2 regions of the Shewanella sp. 125m-7 genome follow, and region 1 is predicted to be linked to the other one. Evidence: riboswitches for the same ligand, from Rfam matches in the RefSeq annotation. Region 1 holds a riboswitch; the other holds the start of a gene.
The links. A riboswitch is a leader RNA that binds a small molecule or an ion and turns the genes downstream of it on or off. The one in region 1 is predicted to bind thiamine pyrophosphate.
Positions count from the first base shown of each region.

Region 2: it holds a riboswitch for thiamine pyrophosphate, as region 1 does, so the genes downstream of both, thiC (phosphomethylpyrimidine synthase ThiC) here and ACVBIL_RS09635 (TonB-dependent receptor) in region 1, are expected to answer to the same signal.

Region 1 is NZ_JBRILQ010000016.1:32,174-42,841, reverse strand. Features, by position in the region: gene ACVBIL_RS09665 (NAD(P)H nitroreductase) at 93-641, opposite strand; gene ACVBIL_RS09660 (HvfX family Cu-binding RiPP maturation protein) at 869-1,462, opposite strand; gene ACVBIL_RS09655 (DUF6279 family lipoprotein) at 1,917-2,759, opposite strand; gene ACVBIL_RS09650 (phosphotransferase) at 2,985-4,163, opposite strand; gene pnuC (nicotinamide riboside transporter PnuC) at 4,164-4,826, opposite strand; gene ACVBIL_RS09640 (YkoF family thiamine/hydroxymethylpyrimidine-binding protein) at 4,945-5,205, opposite strand; gene ACVBIL_RS09635 (TonB-dependent receptor) at 5,279-7,417, opposite strand; TPP riboswitch at 7,470-7,600, opposite strand; gene ACVBIL_RS09630 (YcfL family protein) at 7,740-8,129, opposite strand; gene ACVBIL_RS09625 (PaaI family thioesterase) at 8,185-8,667, opposite strand; gene ACVBIL_RS09620 (PaaI family thioesterase) at 8,660-9,163, opposite strand; gene hinT (purine nucleoside phosphoramidase) at 9,160-9,516, opposite strand; gene ACVBIL_RS09610 (helix-turn-helix domain-containing protein) at 9,711-10,127, shown strand; gene ACVBIL_RS09605 (hypothetical protein) at 10,271-10,668, opposite strand, start outside.
Region 2 is NZ_JBRILQ010000024.1:30,576-41,243, reverse strand. Features, by position in the region: gene ACVBIL_RS12335 (DTW domain-containing protein) at 1-190, shown strand, start outside; gene trhA (PAQR family membrane homeostasis protein TrhA) at 345-1,055, opposite strand; gene ACVBIL_RS12325 (hypothetical protein) at 1,402-2,382, shown strand; TPP riboswitch at 2,547-2,645, shown strand; gene thiC (phosphomethylpyrimidine synthase ThiC) at 2,792-4,789, shown strand; gene thiE (thiamine phosphate synthase) at 4,792-6,411, shown strand; gene ACVBIL_RS12310 (HesA/MoeB/ThiF family protein) at 6,414-7,265, shown strand; gene thiS (sulfur carrier protein ThiS) at 7,252-7,506, shown strand; gene ACVBIL_RS12300 (thiazole synthase) at 7,508-8,272, shown strand; gene thiH (2-iminoacetate synthase ThiH) at 8,265-9,422, shown strand; gene ACVBIL_RS12290 (response regulator) at 9,956-10,318, opposite strand; gene ACVBIL_RS12285 (chemotaxis protein) at 10,551-10,668, shown strand, end outside.

The DNA.
Region 1 (10,668 bases):
TTATTGTTCTAAGCTAGCACGTTGGCGAGCATATTTTAAGCGAGCTATGAATGAAATTGCTTCAAGCTACCAACCACTTACCAGCAAAAGACTTACAAATAACGCGCGAAGCTCATTCCATCTTTTAGCGCTTTTGTTGGGGCGTCCAGCATTGGGGTTCCTAGATAGAGAAAACCGACAATTTGATCGTTTTCATTAAGCCCCAGAGAGTGATGCACATTAGCGTCAAACGCCAGTTCACCCGTTCGCCAAATTCCTCCTAAGCCTTGAGCAAAAGCGGCTTGCTGCATAGCCATTACTGCACAACCGGCGGATAAATGCTGTTCAAACTCAGGAACCTTGGCGTGTGCCGTCACTTTAGCAACAACGGTTATCACCATTGGAGCTCTAAGAGGCATATTTTTAGCTTTAGCGATAAAGTCACTATCGGCGCCTTTTGCTTTAAGCGCAGCAACGAAAATATCACCTAAGCGTGCTAAGCCATCCCCTTCAGCAATAATAAATTCCCAGGGTGTAAGACCTGCATGATCTGGTGCTCGGGTCGCTGCATCGAGAATATGCTGCAATTGCTGCTGCGTCGGTGCTGGGGTTGTCAGTCTTGGGGTAGATTGTCGAGTTAATAATAATTCTAATGCGTCCAACTGATTGTCCTTAATAACTATTTTTATAAATAATCATACTAACTTAAATATTTACTTACCGCTTAAAATTAGCATAAATTATCTACGAACAGGTATTGAGAGTATCAAGCACACACACAAAATCCCACCTATTTAGTGGGATTTAACCGTTAAACCGTTTATTCATTCCGGAAAATGCTTTAAATGCGGAGCAAAGCTTCATCGATTTACCTGAAGCTTTAACAGCCTCAAGCCAAACCATTACGCTTGGCAATGTAATAATCAAGGCTCGTATATCGCCCTCCGCCCATAAACACCAAGGCTAACAACATCAATAAGTAGGTGATAGCGAATTCAATTCCGTTATTCAAAATAACGAAATTACCTGAGCTCGTCAGCCATTCGTAGTCGCCATTGGCTTGTAGAATCTCTTTTGCTCGTTGTAGCTTTTCAGCTGAAGCCAATACGTTCTCATTGGCCAACCAAGAGCTTGCATCGGCAATCGCTAACCAACCATTATGGATATGAACACTAAAGGCCGCGACGAGCATGGTAAAGGCTAACGGAATCGAGATCAGACGAGTAGCAAAACCTATAACCAGTAATGCGCCACCAAAAAACTCTGTGCCAGCGGCTAAAGCAACCATCACCTCAGGGAAAGGTAGGCCTAATCCCCAATCCGGATTACCAAACCAAGCCGCTGTGTCACTAAAATTGGATAGTTTGTTGTATCCCGCTTGCATCAAAACAGGCGCCAAATATAAACGTAGCGCTAGCGGAGCAATCCCTTCGCCATATTTAAGTAAGTCCAATAGTTTTTGATAAAATTTAACGAGTTGCATATTGTTCCCTCTATAAATTAACCACCAAAGCGTCCTGCATCTTCCCTACTACACGTGTGGTCACCGATGAGGAAAAGTGCGTAAATGTTAAAAACGATAGATTTTTGATTTGATCATTTATTTAGCTATAAAGACCTTAGCTGCTGACACTATCTTTCATGAAAATGAAAAATAAACCACTCTTCTATACCCAAGTTACCTCAAGATGCAGGATTCAGAGTGATCTCAGCGTGTTTAATTCAAGGAAAATGAGTGCTGGAATGGCATTCCCTTTTAAACTTATTTGACACAGAAGTAGATACGCTGAGTCACTCCCGAAGGGCGAGTTTTATTGGCTTCTACTCTGCGTTGACGATTTTTAACGTAGAGCGACTATGCTTACAAATCTGCGCCTTGATTAGCAGCCAATTAATTCTCGCTGAAACGAGCATCTTGAAGTAGCTTGGGTATATAATTAACCATCTCGACTAAGCTCTATAAGATCTTCTTGTAGTGCAGCTAATTTTTTTTGAAAATGGCGCTTTTGCTTATCAGTAGCTTGCTGATTAAGCGAGATCAGCATAGCGCCAAACTTTTCGGTATTGGCATCTAATGAAGCTTTATAAGTATCCGATTTTAGGCTGTCAGGTTGAGTCATCAAAACCGTGAGACTGTGAGACAATGCCGCTTGGTTATGCCGATTCTTCAGCGCCTGTTGAAACAAGCGGATCCATTCATGACGATACTCAAGCCACATATCTAAAGTAGAGGCTCGCCCCAGATTATATTCATGTATTGTGTACTTCTGCTGTTCAGTTAGCCTGCCTAACCATTTTTTTATACGTTTATTCGTACGCTTGTCGGCCATTGCAATTAATGCTTGTTGATCTTTACCTAAGTACTTCTGATTCAACTCTTTCTCATCGAGCCTAAGCTGAGCAATAACCTGCTTGACTTGCTCGTCACTAAAAGAGCTAATAATGGGAACAAGTGACGGTTTTATAAATTCAAAAACACGCGACCAATGGTTTTTTGCCTGCTGAACATGATTAGCCCATAAGGTAGGCGTTAATGAGTTATCATTAATTGCTGTTGATAATTGGGACAGCTGCTGTTCATAGCGAACGAGTTCCTCTTTGCGGTGCCATATCAAAAAGCCGTTAAGTGCAGCATCAAACTGTGTCTGTTGCAAATCGTTTAGGGTGACATATTCGTCGAGTTTCCACTCGATTGCCCAATCTAAAAAGTAATATCCCATTTTAGTTGAGCACCCCGCTAGAGAGAGAATAAGCAGAGCCCATAGCCAGACTTTATTCATTGTTCACCTCTAATTGCGATAATTTGCGATAATTTGCGACTCTAAACTAGCATAGAACATAGGCAGGAATTCGCGCGATTACAAAATGTTAAACTCATTAGCCCGGTAGTCTTGAAACCTAGCGTTACAGGGTCTTTTACATAGTAGCCGCCGTTATAGAGTGCTTTTTGCAAAGAGAATAGAGAGAATAGAGAAAGGAAATCGTTCTGGATAGGCTCGCGATAGTTAACAGCTGGCAATTAACTCGTGATATTGCTCTGCACAATTTAAGTAGTCTTCAACCACGCTTGATGTACCGCTTACTTGTAAACTAACCATACAGCCATCTTTAACGAGATGATCGAACGCCATTTGTAACGCCCAGCACACAGCAAATACCCAGTAAAGGTCCACCGCAGAGACGACCGCATCTTTTGCATAGTTATTTAGATTTGGATGTCCAAGTAAGTAATTGCTAATCAGCCAATGCCGCTGCTGAGACGACAGAGAGTGACTTGCAATCACTGCCGCGAGATCACATAAAGGATGAGAGCGACAAGCGTATTCAAAGTCGATACATTTAAGCTTATCGTCGACGACTAAGATATTGTTGGGATTAAGATCTCGATGACTAAATTGCAGGTTCAATAAGCAGCCTGCTAAACGATGCAGCATCTCGTCCACCCCCTCAGACTTAGCAATGAGTTGATGATAAATATGTTGCCAACGCTTTAGTAAAGCAACATCAGCTCTACCCTGTTCTGCTGTTTTGTTAGCTGTATTGAGGCCGCTAGCTAAACTCATCTGCGAACGATTCAACTGCTGATGCATTTCAGTTAAGCGCTTAAGATATTGTTGCCACTGATTATCTATACTCATGACATTCGTTGGCGGCGGTAATTGTGTTAAGCCGTTTAATAATTCAAGCAGTTTCTTCTCGGCTTCAGGCCAGAGATTGTGGGTAGTTGTAATGGGTTGAGAGCCGTTTGCGCTAATAAGGTCATTCCAGCAGTGTTGCTCATTTTGTGAAAAAAACTCACTCAAATAGAAGCTATTATCAGGGCTAACATAGACCATACTGGGTGCTAGATTGCCCTGGTTTGCCAGTTGCCAATTTGCCACTTCATCGTCTCGATTACAGATCTGCGAACTTGCCCAGCTATTGAGTCTTAACACCCATTCTGCTTCACCCGCTTTACTTGGGTGTAAACCGCGAATGTAGTAATTTTGATTGCTTAAACCTTGGGTTAAAGGCGCTATCAGGCTGACTTTTGTCAGCCCTGATTGCTCAAGATAAGAGGCTAAACTCTGCACTAAAGTTTGAGGAGCAACGTCAGATTTAATATCGGCTTCAATCTCAGCCTTAGCCTCAGCTTTAGGCTCAGATTTAGGCTCGGTCATCGACTCAATTTTAGCGTGAGACATTTACGCTGCACCAACCGTTAAGTCTATATTTGTCGTGGTTTGCTGGCTTTTCATTTTACTGCGCCACATGTAATAACCAAACACCACCATGCCTAGATACAGTATAAATAAACCGGCAGTCAACATCAGGCCTTTACTGACGTACAGATAAATAGAAACCGCATCAATGATAAACCAATAAATCCAATTTTCGAGCACCTTCTTGGCGACTAAATACGTTGTCATGACCGCAAAACAGGTCGTTGCTGCATCTAAGTAAGGAAAAGCGGCTTGAGTTTGAGTCGCCATGAAATGACCAATCGCCAGTGCAATTAATGTTGTGATGCCGATAAGCTTGAGATGGGTTGAAAGTCGCCACGACACAATATTTACTCCATCATGCTTGTTACCTCCTCGAGTCCACATCCAATAACCATAAACCGCCATGGCCATGTAGTAGATATTGAGCACCGACTCCATCAACAAGGAGACTTTCCAAAACAGCACCGTATAAATCGCTGTGCTGATAAACGCAGCAGCCCAACACCAAATGCTGCCTTTCATGGCAAATATAAGATAAGCCAAAGCCAGTAATACCGCTACCGCCTCCCAAGCCGTTAAGGCTTCTGCTTCACTAAAAGCGGCAGTAAAATTATTGACTAACACTAGCCAAAAGTCAGACATATACAGGGCCTTATATTTAGTACAAAAAGCGCTTGCCCTAAATCGTTATCATAGAAAGTTAATGTAAAATGGTCACAAAATAGCAGAGGCAACTCTGTGACTCTGCTATCAGGTTAAATTATTCGCTGTGACTTAAATTTAGCTCACCACCAATAAACTTACACACGAAAACGGCTTTGCCCCATTTCTCGTGGGCGGCCTGCATTTCGATAGCAAGCATCGACATAACGTCGCTATATTCACCAACCACCTGCGTGGCCATAGCATTGGTGACTCGCTGGATGTTGTCGTACGAATCAACCCGGGCGATAAACCACTTAATCGGATCTAAGTAGTTATCTTGTAGTGGGTAGCAACTGATCTCTGCTGTTAATTTCATATTTTGACCTCTGCCGTTACTTTAACGGCACAATAATAGTGTTAATTTGATTAATTAAGGTAATACTGTTTAATTACAAAAACTTAACGTTAAGTGTGACCCCTATTTGGCGTGGATCACCATAGCGTATATATTGCTTATCTTCCCAGTCTAAATCAGGCTCATTACCAAAGTAGAAGCCACGAACGCCGTATTTTTCATCAAATAGGTTACGTCCCCACAGGTAAACAGACCAGATATCGGCCTCATAACCCACTTTTGTGTTTACCGTTTGGTAAGCATCTGATTTAGATTCATTGCTGTCTGAATAGTAGAAATCACTCTTACCGCTGGTATTGAGGTTTGCAAACCAGCCATTGTCGCTACGATAGGTGGCACCAATACTAAAAGTATAGTTGGGCGAATGCGCAAGCTCTCGGCCTGAAAGATCGACTAAGGCGCCATACTTATCTTCATATTGATAATCACCATAAGCGGTTTCTAACCAGCCAAGGCTACCGTATAGATTCAAGTTATCTGTGGCATACCAATTACCCTCTAGCTCGGCACCGTAATTATGCGAGCTACCAGCGTTTTCGGTAAATAGAATGAAGTTGCCCTCTTCTCCCGGAACCGTTGACTGCTGCGATGCTGCCACTTGCTGATCTTGTCTATCCATATAAAAAACGGCAAGATTAGTGGTCGCTTGTCCGTCTAACCAGCTCGACTTTAAGCCGATTTCATAGTTATAAAGAATCTCGGTGTCGTACTCTTTCTTATCTGCAAGTTCCACAGGAAGCGACATATTAAAGCCACCTGCTTTATAACCACGTGCCACACGAATATATGACTCATGGTTCTCGCTTAACGCTTTACTTAACGCGATATGACCGCCCCACATGGTTTCACTTGGTCCAAAATGGTCACCAGCAGAATCGCTATAATCGCTATCTCGACGTTCAACACGCAAGCCTACAGAGAGCGCATAACTGGCACCTAAATCTGAATCCAGCTGGCCAAATACGGCATAGTTTTGTGCTTCATACTCGGCGGATAACTGATTATAACTATCAAGGGTGTCGTTATCTTCCTGTAAGTCCATGGCGTAAACACCGATCAGCCAATCTGTACTGTCAGCGAGAATGCGCCCTGACTCAGTAGAGGATAATCTAAATTCCTGGGTCAACGTTTTTCGCTCACCTTTTTTGTCCCAGTTATATTCGTACTCACATGGGATACCACCGCAATCACGGCCAGCCCAATAATCAGGGTTTGCCCAGTCACCATCGTAATTGTGACGAGTATCAGATTGCGCTAACGAGGTCAATGATGTCAGCACAACGTTCTCAGAACCTGTGTAAATAAACTTAACAGATGAACCTGTCGTACGCTGCTTATCAACGCCGGGAGCGTCGGTTAGGGTATCGAAGCCATTATTGTCAAGCGTCCAGGCATCATAGCCATTATCATAGTTGGCATGTAACAAGGTTAAATCTATTTCTAGATCTTCCGTTGCGTACCAGCGCAATTTAGCGCGACCTGTAAATTCATCACGATTATTGGTATCACTGCGACCAAGATAGAGGTTATCTCGATAACCGTCTTGTTGATGCTGCTGTAGTGAGACACGGTAAAGTAAATTACCTGAATCGGTTAGCGGGCCAGAGCTAAAACCACTAAAGGTTTGCAGGTTATCGTCACCTAATGAGACTTCAGCTCCGTGCTCAAAAACGTCTGTCGGATCATTACTCTTAAGGTAGATCAGACCCGCCAAGGCATTCGCGCCATAGCGGGTACCTTGTGGACCACGAAGCACTTCGACTTGTTGTAGGTCATACATGCTTGAGACCATGCCCAAACCTGATAGATCGATATCGTCTACGACAAAGCCCACCGAAGAGTTGGGTGCACCCTGATACTCTTCTTGTTCACCGACACCACGAATTTGGAAGTATTTAGGGCGAGAGCTACCACCAGACCAGTTAAAGTTAGCGATAGTATTTAGGATATCTTCAAAATGCTGCGCCCCTTCATCTTCAATTTGTTGCTGATCGATAACGGTGACACTTGATGGCATTTTTTCTAATGGTGAACCACGAAAATCAGATGTCACTACCATGACTTCGATATCATCATTAGCCGTTACAGTATCGTTGTTTGCAAAAGTATTAGAAGACGAGATTGCAGCAATAACCGCAAGGGCTATTGGCGAATAAGATTTAAGACTTAACATAGGACCTCAAAGTAAAATTTTGAGATCCGGCATCAGTAAAGAAGCGATCGGAAAATGAATTGTGGCCCATTCCTACGCCGGTATTAGCCGGATCAGGTTCAAAGGGTTCGTTTTGCAACATCTCAGTCAAAACCTGTAAATCCAACTTTCGATTTATAGACTTTAACACCCCTTGGCGAGCGCGATTATACATGAAATTTACAAATTGATGACAGACTTCTTAAAAAACCAGCTTCTTTATGCATAAAAAAACGTCAGTTTAGCTGACGTTTTTTAACTATTTAGGATTTCAGAGCTTGAAATTAAGCAAAGCTCCGCTTAATTAATTTGAAAAAGCTTTTCTAACATAGAGTTCAAATCGTGTTGCATTAGCATTAGGGGCAACTGCGCTCACCTGCAGATGCTGCTTACCATGTAACTTAACCGCTTTCCAACTGACGCCTTCATCATCGATTGTCATGCCATTGACATCAAACCAAGTGAACTTATATTGCAGCCTGAGATCGGTTGATACCTGACTGACGAGAGTGCCTGTCCCACGCAAAAAACCACCCTCTGGAAGAGTCATGATATTGCTTACTTGAACCTCTTTACCGAAGCTATTGCTATCGATTCGCACTTCCCCATTTGAGCCAGCCATTACACCGGCAGTATGTGGAGCACATGCCGTGATGACAAATGCAGTAAACAGTCCTAATAAAACCTTTCTCATATTTATCCCCTTCTTCGCGGCAACGTCTATTGTGTTTATACAATCTATCGTCAAATTAATCGACCAAAAAATGTGCTCTCGCGGTCGCGATCAAATGTTTACGATTAGTTTGCCAACAATTAATGCTGACATTGGCGACTCGGCGGCCTTGCCGTGTGATTTTACACTCGGCGAAACTGTCTTTATGGTAACCCGCCCTTAGGTAATCAATTGAAAAGTCGACGACCTTTGGCACTTTTGTGGTTTGCATAAACACCATCAATTGCACAATCGCCGACATTTCCATAAACCCCGCGATCACACCGCCATGTAACGCAGGCAAAATTGGATTACCTATGTTGTCATCTTTAGCCGGTAATTTGAAAACCAGTTCATCACCAAATCGCTCTACCGCCATGCCAATAAACTTTGCATAAGGTACGTGCTCTAAAAGATGGCCAAAGTCATTAAGCTCAGTGGCTTTTTTTATTATGCTCTTGACGTCTAACTTTGTCGTGTCAGGCAACAACTCAACTGATAGCTGCGATTCATCATGCATATTCATCGCCTCCCATTAAAGCCTGCCTAAACTCTTCCCCGACCATCTCAGGGCTAATACGCATAAATGAGCCTACGGCGTGAGCAATAGGATCATCAATTGAATCTTGATAGGCAATAGCACGTGTAAAGGCAACGCTAGATGACAACTTATAACACTGGGCAAACCCATAAACTGGCTTATGGGGCTGTGCTGGCTTCATATAATCTACGCGTAAATCTAGCGTTGGCGAGATCTCAAGTAAACGATGTTTATCAAAAATTGAACACACAACCGCACAGCCACTGGCGGTATCCATTAATGTTGTGATCACTCCACCATGAATAACCCCTGTGTCGGGGTAGCCAACGAGTTGTTGATCATAAGGAAGCTCGATCAGAACATGCTTTCCGCTACCTTCTAGCACCTTCAATTTAAGCTTACGGCATTGCGTTAACTGCTCGACAAATCGACTTGCCATCCCAGTTAATGAGTTGTCCTCATTGCCTGAACTCATTCACTCAAGCTCAACATTGGCCCGAGTGGGCATCCACCCAATAAATGCATATGAATGTGGAAAACTTCTTGGCCACCGTGTTGGTTACAATTCATGATAAGACGATAACCATCTTCTGCAATACCGGCCTCTTCAGCGAGCTTTGCCGCCACCGACATCATACGGCCCAAGGCTTTCTCGTCAGAGGCCTTAATCTCGTTTGCAGTTGGGATCAGGTGATTAGGGATGATTAACACGTGTGTCGGTGCTTTGGGTGTGATATCTCTAAATGCAGTAACAAGATCATCTTGGTATAAAATATCTGCTGGAATTTCACGTCGAATAATTTTGCTAAATATGGTTTCTTCGGCCATTTTTCTGCCCTCAAAAGGAAATAACTAGCCATAGTATACTCGAAAAAATAGACAAGGCGATGGACGATTAGCGATGTAAATCATTCAAGTATGTAAGCCTCACCGTACACTCTTTAAACATGTGTATATACATGGTGGTTGACTTTAAATAAATAACCACTTCTAATGAGACAAATATTTTCGAGAATATAACAATGCTTACTGAAAAAGAAACTGCACTGCTTGACGCTGCAAGTGCGTTAGTTAAAGAAAAAGGCATGATTGCTTTAAATATGTCTGACGTACATAAAAAAGCGGGTTACTCGCGTGCAGCCCAATACCAGTCATTCAGCGATAAAAATGCTCTTCTTGCAGCCCTCAGCATGCGCGAACTCGTCAATAATACTCTGGCGATCGAAGAAAAACGTTTTGATGAGTTAACAGGTGATTTCACTGTTGTTCTCAGACCTGTGGTATATAGCTACTTAAAGCTATCTGACAGGTTAATGATTGATTCAGCCTTTCGCCTGATGCTGACTCAAGTTCGATTATTGCCAGACGATGAAAGCTTAAGTTTCTTAAAGAGTGGATTTGAGTTCTTAAATAAAGAACGTGAAATGACTAAGTCTTAGATTCTCTGGGTAACCTGCATCACTGCTTACACTATTAAAAAGAGTCAGTAACGCCGACTCTTTATCTAGCAACAGTTCATATCACAGCCCTAACTATGAGCTTGACAACATAATCTTGTCAGCGCTTTATAGCGCTAGTTAACTTACTTTTTAATGCTAGATACTGGGCTTATATTTGGCACTAATACCTGACATTTCACCTTCAAGAAAACTTGATAACAATCGGAACAAACATAACGTCCCGATAACGTATTCTTAGTCTCGAACTGATTACAGAAAGTACATAAACCAAAATGAGCCACTTTCTTTTGTTCAAGCGATATCTTTGGCTTTCTCGCTGCTGGCTTCACTTGCACATCAGCTGACAAGTCAGCAATACTCAGACTTAAACCGATTGCTAACACCTTGAACAGATAAATGGATAAGGCGATGACAGCACTGGCGAACATCATCATAACACTGAGCTCTGATGCATTGGATTTAATAACAAACAGTAAACCTGAGACACACATCACTGTGGCTAGAAACGTTAGTGCTTTAT
Region 2 (10,668 bases), on a different contig from region 1:
AAGCCCGTATCTTAAAGCCGCTAATACATACTCCTTAACCAATACCCCTGAGTCACAGTTTACTCTCAGACGTAATCAGGTTGAAGGGGGCTTGTGTACACTGGAGTGTATCATTGAGCTTTTTAAACAAGCAGACATGCATGATGAAGCGCAGGTGTTAATTAGCGAATTGACTGATTTTTGCCATTAGTCTCTATTGAGCAATAGGCCTAAGCCATAATGAAATCAGCAATAATAAAGGCGCATAAAGCGCCTTATATTATATAAGTTTGTTGTACAGGATAATATCTATCGTATTGATACAAATCATATATTTAGTACGATTTGGATAATAATTTAAGCAATTAAATAACAGTCAGATAGATACATAAGAAGTGAGACACCGCGCCACCTAATACAAATAAGTGCCAGATAGCGTGATTAAAAGGAATGCGTTTGGCCACATAAAAAATCACGCCTAAGCTATAAAAGAGTCCGCCGATTATCAACAGGTTAAAACCTAGAGCAGACATATTGGCGATTAACTCTTGCATCACAGTCACACACAGCCAGCCCATCACTAGGTATAAAATTAAACTGAATGCTTTAAAGCGGCCAATAAACAAGGTTTTAAATAAAATACCGCCAATAGCCAGTGACCAGATAGCTATTAACACCCAGTTAGCGCCGCTGCCATTTAGCGTGATGAGCATTAACGGCGTATAGGTACCGGCGATTAACAGGTAGATAGCGCAGTGATCTGCAATCTTAAGCTTATGCTTTAAAAGCGGTGAGGTGGCGCTGTGATAAAGCGTTGAGCACAAAAAGAGCAAAATAATACTGCAGCAGTAAACGACCACGCCTGTTAACTGAATAATACTTAAGTGATCATAGCCTTTAAGCAGACATAAAATCAGTCCAACGATCCCGGCAAGCACGCCTATACCGTGGCTAAGGCTATTGGCACGCTCTTCATTAGCACAATAACTAGCAGAGGTTATTTGCTTATTTGTCTGCTTATTTTTTGGCTTAGAGCCTTGATTGTCTGAAGCTGTCGCTTGTTCTACTGGCATCATATAAAAGACTTCTGGTTTGACCACAATTAGCGTCAGTGTAACATTTATGATTTGAAAAGCCACAATTTAAGCGCACACGTGTACGCTTAACTTTGTACTCAGATTTAACTCTCTAGACTTTAGATTCAATATCGGTCTTAGCCCTGAACCTGAGATAAACAAATAGCTCAGCTGCATATATTTAACCAAGCAGAATTAATTGAAAAGGATTTACCTGTAACTTAAAAGGCTGAAGGATTAAATTACAAGCATGAAATAGTGTTGAACCAATAAAATCATTTTTGCTCTAAGCTGTTGTCACTATAGAAAGAATGTTCAATCAAGCTAAACAGTTAGGATGAAGCAATTGAGATTAGTAGGAAAATCGATGGCGATGCGTGAGCAGAATGTCGAAGTGGACATAAGCTTTACGGCTGACAAAAAAAAGGGGCCGGATCTGAGCCTCACTTTTGTCTCACTCGATTGTCACTCAAAGCTTGAAGCAAACTTATTAAGTGAAATGAGCCAAGTCGCTAACAATAATAATGGCCATAGACACAAGACTGGATTTAATACCTTGCTTGTCATCACCAGCGTAGTCTTGTTGCACCTTATCGCTATCATTGTGATTAATCATTTATGGACTCGCGTAATACCGATAGCGAAAAAGGTAGCGGCTCCTAAAATTCAATCCTATCTGTACCAAATACCTAAAAATGCCTCTGAGCAAGTAATGCAAGTTGGTAGTCACATTGATAGTCAAGCGAAAGTCGCACAAACGGTAAATCAGCAAGAAAATAAAGCGACTGCGGCCATTGTGCAGCCAGAGCCCAAATTGGTACCTGAAAACGCTAATCAGGCAACCGAGCAAGTTAAGTCGGCCGTAATGGCACCGCCAGTCTCCAGTCCAAGTCAGAAAATGAGTCAAGAGCTAATTCAAAAATCAGGGAAGGAATTAGGTCAAAAAGCAAATCGTTCAAGTCAATTTACTCAGTCTTATTTAGCAAAACAAAGGGCCAATGAACTCGATGCTCTCGTTATAAACAGTGCTAATCAATACACGAGAAAACGCTCCTTAAGTGAGATGGATGCAGACATGCAAGAGTTAGTTTTTCTAGAGGTCGAAACGTACAGCAAGGTGAGCATCACAGATCACAGGTTAGACCCAAACCGCATCGTTAGGCAGGGGGATACTTGTTACCGAATTGTCAAAGTACCAACGCAAATTAACCCTCATGCAGAAAACCTAGGTTACCCCTTTAATTGTGGTGGCGACAAGATTAAAAAAGCCATTAATGATGTAATATCTGCTCGGCTAGAAAAGCGCATGGTGAGTAAAAACCGCTAAGTTTTTAGTTGATAAAAATTCATCTGCTTTTATGTTTTAATATGGATTTTGATTTAAATCTAAATATTACAAATGGTTACGATTCTAATTCTTTGTATGATCATCCTAGGCGAATATCTGCTTTAGCACTTGTATCTAACAAGTGGATAAGACTATACTGCCAGCTCATCTTGTCGGAGTGCCATATGGCTGAGACCGTTAATTCGGGATCCGTTGAACCTGATCAGGCTAGAACCTGCGAAGGAAACAAGCGAAATAACTGCAGAAAGTGGTGTTTAAATACACGCTCAAGCAGTATTTCGAAGGTTACGTGTAACTGGCGTTTATTGCCGAGTTATACGTTCAACTTTTCACATTCTCATTTTCTCCTGGCAAGCAACTTCATTTCTTTCTAAAAGTGAGTTTGCTAATGTCAAATCGTCGCGAAACCCGAGCTCAAGCTCAACAATTTATTGATAATTTAAAGCCGCTGCAACACCCCAATTCTGAGAAAATTTACCTACAAGGCAGTCGAGCCGATCTAAAAGTGGGTATGCGTCAAATCCACCAAGCAGATACCCTGATTGGTGGCAATGAAACTAATCCTGTTTTTGAAGCGAATCCACCGTTAAAGGTTTATGACTGTGCCGGTGCTTACTCCGATCCTGATGCCAATATTGATGTGCGCAAAGGGCTTGATAAATTTCGTGATAACTGGATTGAAGAGCGTGGTGATACCGAGCAACTTGCAAGTGTTAGCTCTGGCTTTACCCAGCAACGTTTAGCCGATGACGGATTAGATCATTTACGATTTGAGTCATTATTACCGCCGCGCCGAGCTAAAACAGGTAAGCGAGTCACTCAACTGCATTATGCTCGTCAGGGCATTATCACGCCTGAGATGGAATACATTGCTATACGTGAAAACATGGCAATGGCAGAGGTGATAGACCCTATCTTGATCCAAAAAGACAAAGGCGAAAGCTTTGGGGCTGTGATTGGTGAGCCGATAACCGCTGAGTTTGTAAGGCAAGAGATTGCTCGCGGCCGCGCCATCATCCCGCTCAACATTAACCATCCTGAAGCAGAGCCAATGATTATTGGCCGTAATTTCTTAGTCAAAGTGAATGCCAATATTGGTAACTCAGCGGTGACATCGTCGATTGAAGAAGAAGTTGAAAAACTAGTATGGTCGACCCGTTGGGGTGCCGATACTGTGATGGACTTGTCTACCGGGCGTTATATTCATGAAACCCGCGAATGGATTATTCGAAACTCCCCCGTGCCAATTGGTACCGTGCCTATCTATCAAGCGCTAGAAAAAGTGAATGGCGTTGCAGAAGACCTTAACTGGGAAACCTTCCGTGATACCTTGATTGAGCAGGCCGAGCAGGGGGTTGACTACTTTACTATTCATGCTGGTGTGTTACTGCGTTACGTGCCAATGACGGCCAAACGGTTAACCGGTATCGTTTCTCGCGGTGGCTCAATCATGGCTAAGTGGTGTTTATCGCACCATAAAGAAAACTTCCTCTATGAACATTTCAAAGAGATCTGTGAGATCTGCGCCGCATACGATGTATCACTGTCTCTTGGTGATGGTATGCGCCCAGGCTCCATTGCTGATGCCAACGACGAAGCGCAATTTTCAGAGCTTGAAACCTTAGGTGAGTTGGTAAAAGTTGCATGGCAATATGATGTTCAGACCATTATCGAAGGGCCTGGCCATATTCCAATGAATCTCATCAAGGAGAACATGGATAAGCAGCTTGAGGTGTGTGATGAAGCGCCATTTTACACGTTAGGCCCACAAACAACGGATATAGCACCGGGTTACGATCATTTCACCTCAGGCATTGGTGCGGCCATGATTGCTTGGTATGGCTGCGCCATGTTGTGTTATGTCACGCCTAAAGAGCATTTGGGTCTGCCGAACAAAAAAGATGTTAAGCAAGGTTTGATAGCCTACAAGATTGCAGCTCATGCGGGTGACGTTGCTAAAGGGCACCCCAGTGCGCAAATACGCGATAATGCACTCTCTAAGGCGCGTTTTGAATTTCGCTGGGAGGATCAATATAACCTAGGCCTTGATCCAGACACCGCCCGTGCTTATCACGATGAGTCTTTGCCACAAGAGTCTGCCAAAGTCGCCCACTTTTGCTCTATGTGTGGTCCTAAATTCTGCTCAATGAAGATCACTCAAGAGGTGCGTGACTACGCTGCCGCTCAAGAGCGTGAGGAGCAAGCCAAAAGTATCGAAATAAAGTCTGCTGCACAGTACCGAGCCTACGATAGTGAGCCAGCAAAAGACATAGCCGCTCAGCGTGAACAAGGCATGGCGCAAATGTCCGCTGAGTTTAAAGCCAAAGGCGCAGAGCTATACCATGAAGCCGCTGATAAGCAACGTTATCCAGTATTAGAGGATTAATCATGGCAAAGGCACAAACATTGCCCATGACTCGTCCAATAGTGTGGACGATAGCGGGCTCTGATAGTGGCGGCGGTGCAGGTATACAAGCCGACCTGGCCACAATGTCAGATCTAGACACCCATGCCTGTAGTGTGATTTCTGCATTAACAGCGCAAAACTCTGTAAGCGTGTCACTGGTTGAGTCAGTATCGAAGCACATGTTGCTGTCTCAGCTAAATACTTTAGCGGCAGACTTGCCGCCAGCAGCCATTAAAATAGGCTTGCTGGCAGAGCAGTCTCAAATAGAGGTATTAGCGAAATGGTTGTTCGATCAGCAAGCATTATGGCTTAACACCAGCAACAAGGTGCCCGTGATCCTCGACCCTGTCATGGTAGCAACCTGCGGTGATTCATTGGCCAATGGTCAAGGTTTAGATTTTACGCCGTTTAAAGGGTTACTGACCTTAATCACCCCCAATGTTAGCGAGCTTGAAGTGTTAGCGGGCGAGCCGTTGCATGGCGTTGATACCTGTGTGGCCGCGGCCAAAAAACTGGCTGAAAAACTCGCTACATCGGTGTTGGCTAAAGGCGGCGATAAAGGCCCAAGCTGGTGTCAGCATCAAGCTAATGATTTACTGGTGTGCCGCGATGTCGATGGCATATCGGCTATACATCAGCAGCAAAGCTTTTGGCTATCGAGCCAAAGGGTTGCGAGTCATAATAATCACGGCACAGGCTGCACGTTATCTTCGGCGATTGCGGCTGTTATGGCTCACGGTTTTGTGCTCAATGATGCGGTTGTTGTAGCCAAAGCCTATGTCAATGCAGGCCTTAGGGGCAGTTATCAACCAGGTGGTGGACCCGGTTGCTTAGGCAGAACTGCTTGGCCGAAGGATTTGCGCTTATTCCCTTATATCAAGCAAGTGACAGCTGATGATCTGCAGCCCAGAGTATTAACCGCGAGCTCTTTAGCAGCAAGCTCTTTTAGTGACGTTCGAGCCGATTTAATAGAAACAGGATTTAAAAAGATTGAGCAAGCTCTTGGGGTTTACCCAGTTGTTGCTGATGTTGAACTACTTGAGAGACTCTTAAAAGCTGGCGCTAAAACCATACAGCTGCGGGTAAAAGACCCACAAGACCCAGCATTAGAGCAGCAGATCATTCAAGCGATAGCGCTAGGTCGTGATTATCAAGCGCAGGTGTTTATTAACGACTACTGGCAACTTGCGATAAAACATCAAGCTTATGGCGTGCATCTTGGTCAAGAAGACTTGATTGAGAGCAACTTGGCGCAGTTAAGCGAGGTTGATATCGCGCTGGGGCTGTCGAGCCATAGTTACTTTGAAATATTACTCGCTGATCAAATTAAGCCGTCGTATATCGCTTTTGGTCATATATTCCCGACAACCACTAAAGTCATGCCGTCGGCTCCTCAAGGGGTCGCAAAACTCACACGCTATGTCTCGCTGATGAAAGGGGAACTGCCTATTGTTGCCATTGGTGGTATTGATGCTGCGCGCCTTGCAAGTGTGAAAGCGACGGGCGTGGATGATATTGCTGTGGTGCGAGCATTAACTGAGGCAGGCGATCCTACTGCAGCATATAAAATGTTAGCGCAAGCATGGCTTGAGGAGGCGTAAACATGGCACTCAGTGATAGCGATTTTCTACGTTATTCGCGCCAAGTGTTGCTGCCCGAAGTGGGTGAGCAAGGGCAAATTTTGCTGGCTAAAAGCCATGTGGCTGTGATTGGTGTTGGTGGGTTAGGTAACTTGGTTGCCCAATATCTGGCAGCAGCTGGCGTAGGCAAAATTACGCTGGTGGACGGTGATGACATCGAGGTGTCAAACCTGCCACGGCAGCTGTTATTTACAGATGTTGAACTGGGTCGAAATAAAGCGCTGGTTGCTCAGGAAAAGCTGGGCTTGGCCTATACACAATCTCAGTTATATGCAGTGCCAGCGTATTTGACCACAGGCAATATTCAGCAGTTGTTAGCTGTTAATCAGGCTGAATATGATCTGCTACTCGATTGCAGTGACAACTTTGAAACCCGCCACTTGGTTAATCAATTCGCCATTGCTAATCGATGGCCGTTAGTGTCGGGCTCTGCTGCTCATTTTCAAGGGCAATTACTGTGTGTGGATCAGTCATCAGAGCCTCTTTGCGGTTGTTATCATTGTTTGTTTCCTGCCGATATGCAGGTTAACCAGAGCTGTCAAACGGTCGGGGTGCTAGGTCCAATGGTTGGCACTATAGCCTCGATGCAAGCCTTAATGGCTTTGCAGCAGTTATTAGGTGACAGAAACTCAGTGGGTAAACTTTTTCGCTTTGACGGCAAGCTCTTTAGTTGGCGAGAGATCAGGCTTGCACGCAATAAACACTGCCCAGTATGCAACCCTGTTAATGATTATCTGTTAACTAACACGGCACTGCCCGTTAAAAAAATAAACGCAAGCGTTAAGCTTGTGGAGACAAATTATGCAGCAAGATAATGACTTAGAAATAGCCACGACAAAACGCATTTCTATCTACATCAATGATGAAGTTAAAGAGATCTATGCTCACTCGACACTGCAGTGTGTGATTGAAGCGTATTGCGTGACAAGAGGTGTTGATATAAAGGCGATTGCCGCAGCAGTTAACCGTGAGTTAGCGCCGCGTGATAACTGGCAAACAACGCCTTGCAAGACAGATGACAAGCTTGAGCTCTTTTCAGTTGTGGCCGGAGGTTAATATGTTAACGATTGCAGAACATCAATTTGAGTCACGATTATTTACTGGTACAGGGAAGTTTGCTGCGCCAGAGACAATGTTAGCCGCAATTCAAGCATCACAATCTCAGTTGGTGACATTAGCCGTTAAAAGGCTAGATTGGAATCGCGGTAGCGACAATATTTTAAAACCCTTGTTAGGCAGAGGTGTAAAATTGCTGCCCAATACTGCTGGCGCCCGCAATGTAAAAGAAGCCATTTTTGCAGCTCATCTAGCGCGCGAAATGTTAGGAACTAACTGGATTAAGCTTGAGATCCACCCAGACCCTAAATATTTAATGCCAGATCCTATTGAAACCTTAGAAGCGGCGCGGATTTTATGTGAACAAGGTTATGTGGTTTTACCCTATGTTCATGCAGATCCAGTGCTTTGTCGACGTTTAGAGGAGGTGGGCTGCGCTGCAGTGATGCCACTGGGTAGCCCAATAGGTTCAAATCAAGGACTAGCCACTGAAACCTTTTTGAAGATCATTATTGAGCAGGCGAATGTGCCTGTCATCATTGATGCTGGAATTGGCGCCCCATCACAAGCAACCCATGCGATGGAGCTAGGCGCCGATGCAGTGCTCGTTAATACCGCCATAGCCAGCAGTTCTGATCCTGTTGCCATGGGGCGCTGCTTTGCACAAGCGGTCAATACCGGACGGCAAGCCTATATGGCCGGGCTCGGCGCAGTTAGCCATCAAGCCCACCACACCAGTCCGTTAACGGGTTTTTTAAATGAATAACCAATCTCAGCAATGGCAAGCGAGTCAAAACGATAACCCAAAAACAAGTTTTGTTGATGTGTTTAAAAAGCTGTCTCGCTCAGAGCTTAAGCTTAAGATTTATTCGCAAACATCACAAGATGTAGAGCGTGCGTTGCGGCACTCTGCGGGTAATTTAGATAGCTTGTTAGCGTTATTATCGCCAGCTGCTGAGCCATATCTTGAGCAGATGGCACAGCAATCGGCAGCTCTGACTCGGCAGCGTTTTGGTGCCAGTATCGGTATGTATATTCCACTATATTTATCTAATCTCTGCGCCAATGAATGTGATTACTGTGGCTTTACCATGAGCAACAAAATTAAGCGCAAGACCTTGTCTAATGATGAAGTGTCAGCTGAGATGGCTCTAATTAAAACGATGGATTACGACTCTATTTTACTGGTATCGGGTGAGCACGAAACTAAAGTAGGGCTAGATTACTTTAAACAAGTTTTGCCTTTGGTTCGTGAGCAATTTAGCCAGGTTGCCATGGAAGTACAGCCGCTTGAGGAGCAAGATTACCGAGAGTTAGTGAGCGAGGGGCTTGATGCGGTGATGGTGTATCAAGAAACGTATAACCCTGTGATTTATGCCGAGCATCATACTCGAGGAAAAAAGAAGGACTTTGTGTACAGGCTTGAATCACCCGATAGAGTCGCGCGGGCCGGCGTTGATAAAATCGGCTTAGGTGTGTTGTTGGGTTTAGATGATTGGCGTTTGGATGCACTATTAATGGGGTATCACCTCGATTATCTAGAGAAAACCTATTGGCGAAGTCGCTACAGTATTTCATTGCCGAGGCTGAGGCCTTGCACAGGCGGGGTGCTACCAAAAGTTGAGCTGACAGATAAAGGTTTAGTGCAAATGATCTGTGCGTTTAGATTGTTCAACCAACAGCTAGAGATTAGCCTGTCTACTCGGGAAACTCCTGAGCTAAGAAACAATTTGTTTGCGTTAGGCGTGACCAATGTCAGTGCCGGTAGCTCGACCCAACCAGGCGGTTATGTTGAGCCCAATACTGAACTGGATCAGTTTGAAATAAGCGATGAACGGACGCCGCAAGTGGTCGCAGAAGCTATGTTAACGCGTGGACTCAATCCTGTTTGGAAAGACTGGGAAGCAGGCTGGTGATGCCTGTGTATTACAAGCTACAAGCAGTATAAAACCCTTGAGCTGAGTGGTCATCAAGTTAAGCTCGATTACCATAGTTTATCGGGAACATTGAGAGTGAGTAGCGAAGGCAATATCGTGTTTAAAAAGTCGTTATGGCTGCCTTATAAGCGCTACTCCCTGACTATTGCTAAGCAAAGGTATCAGATTAAAGCATTACTTTTTCCGATTAATAAAATCGGTGTGTATCAAGATAAGCAGGTAATTTGCAGGGATCTATTTCCTAAGTTAAAACGTTATATACCTTTACCTTTAGTAGTATTAAACGGCTCGCTATGATTTTTGCCTATGCATTGAGCTGAGCTTAGATTAACTCTGTCGGCTTATGCGTAATCTATTAATTTAAACATAATCAGTGTGTTGTGGTGTGCTTTTGTACACTGGCTACCACTATACTTGCATTGCAGAGACTGTAAATAGAGCTTTTCTCCAGTGAAATACATCACTAGCCACTTAGTGTGGCTTATTCAATGTTTTATTATGTAGAGAGTTATTTATAGATGCTTTTTAAGTATCTCATATACACTCGATGGCGTAATCGGTTTGGCCATATAACCGTCAGCACCGATACGCAGTGCAAGGCTTTCATCAGATTGCTCTGAAAGGGCACTGACAATGATTACTGGCAACTTAGCAGTTTGTGGATCTTCTTTTAAATCCTTAAGTACTTGATAGCCGTTTTTCCCCGGCATCATGATATCTAAAAAGATAATATCCGGATGCTGGATTTTGGCGAGATCTATAACGTCAGTACCAGAGTTAACGGTTGTGACTTGGTAGTCATCGCCTAGAATCGATAATAAAAGGCTTGAACAGACAGGATCATCATCTACGACCAGTATTCTCGCTTTATTCATTTAGGCATCTCCTCGCAAGATAGCGCTATTTGTAACTTCTGTAATTTATGTGATAACTGTATCATTTTACTGATTTAAAGGCTATTTCAAACTATAACAGCAGCGATGAAGCTTTATTAATGGATTTAATAAATTATGCTTGGCGATTTTTATTTACAATAAGTTATAAACTGTACTTCTATAACGTTCTGGATAATAATTGCGCTACTTACTGTTTGCGATGGAGAAGGTAATGCAGATCCCACCAAGTATCATTTCTGGGCACAATGGATTTCAAGCCGCTCAGTCAGATCTAACCCAAGCAACGATTGATGTCGCAAGTTCTAGTCAGTCAGCTGCAGGGACAACAA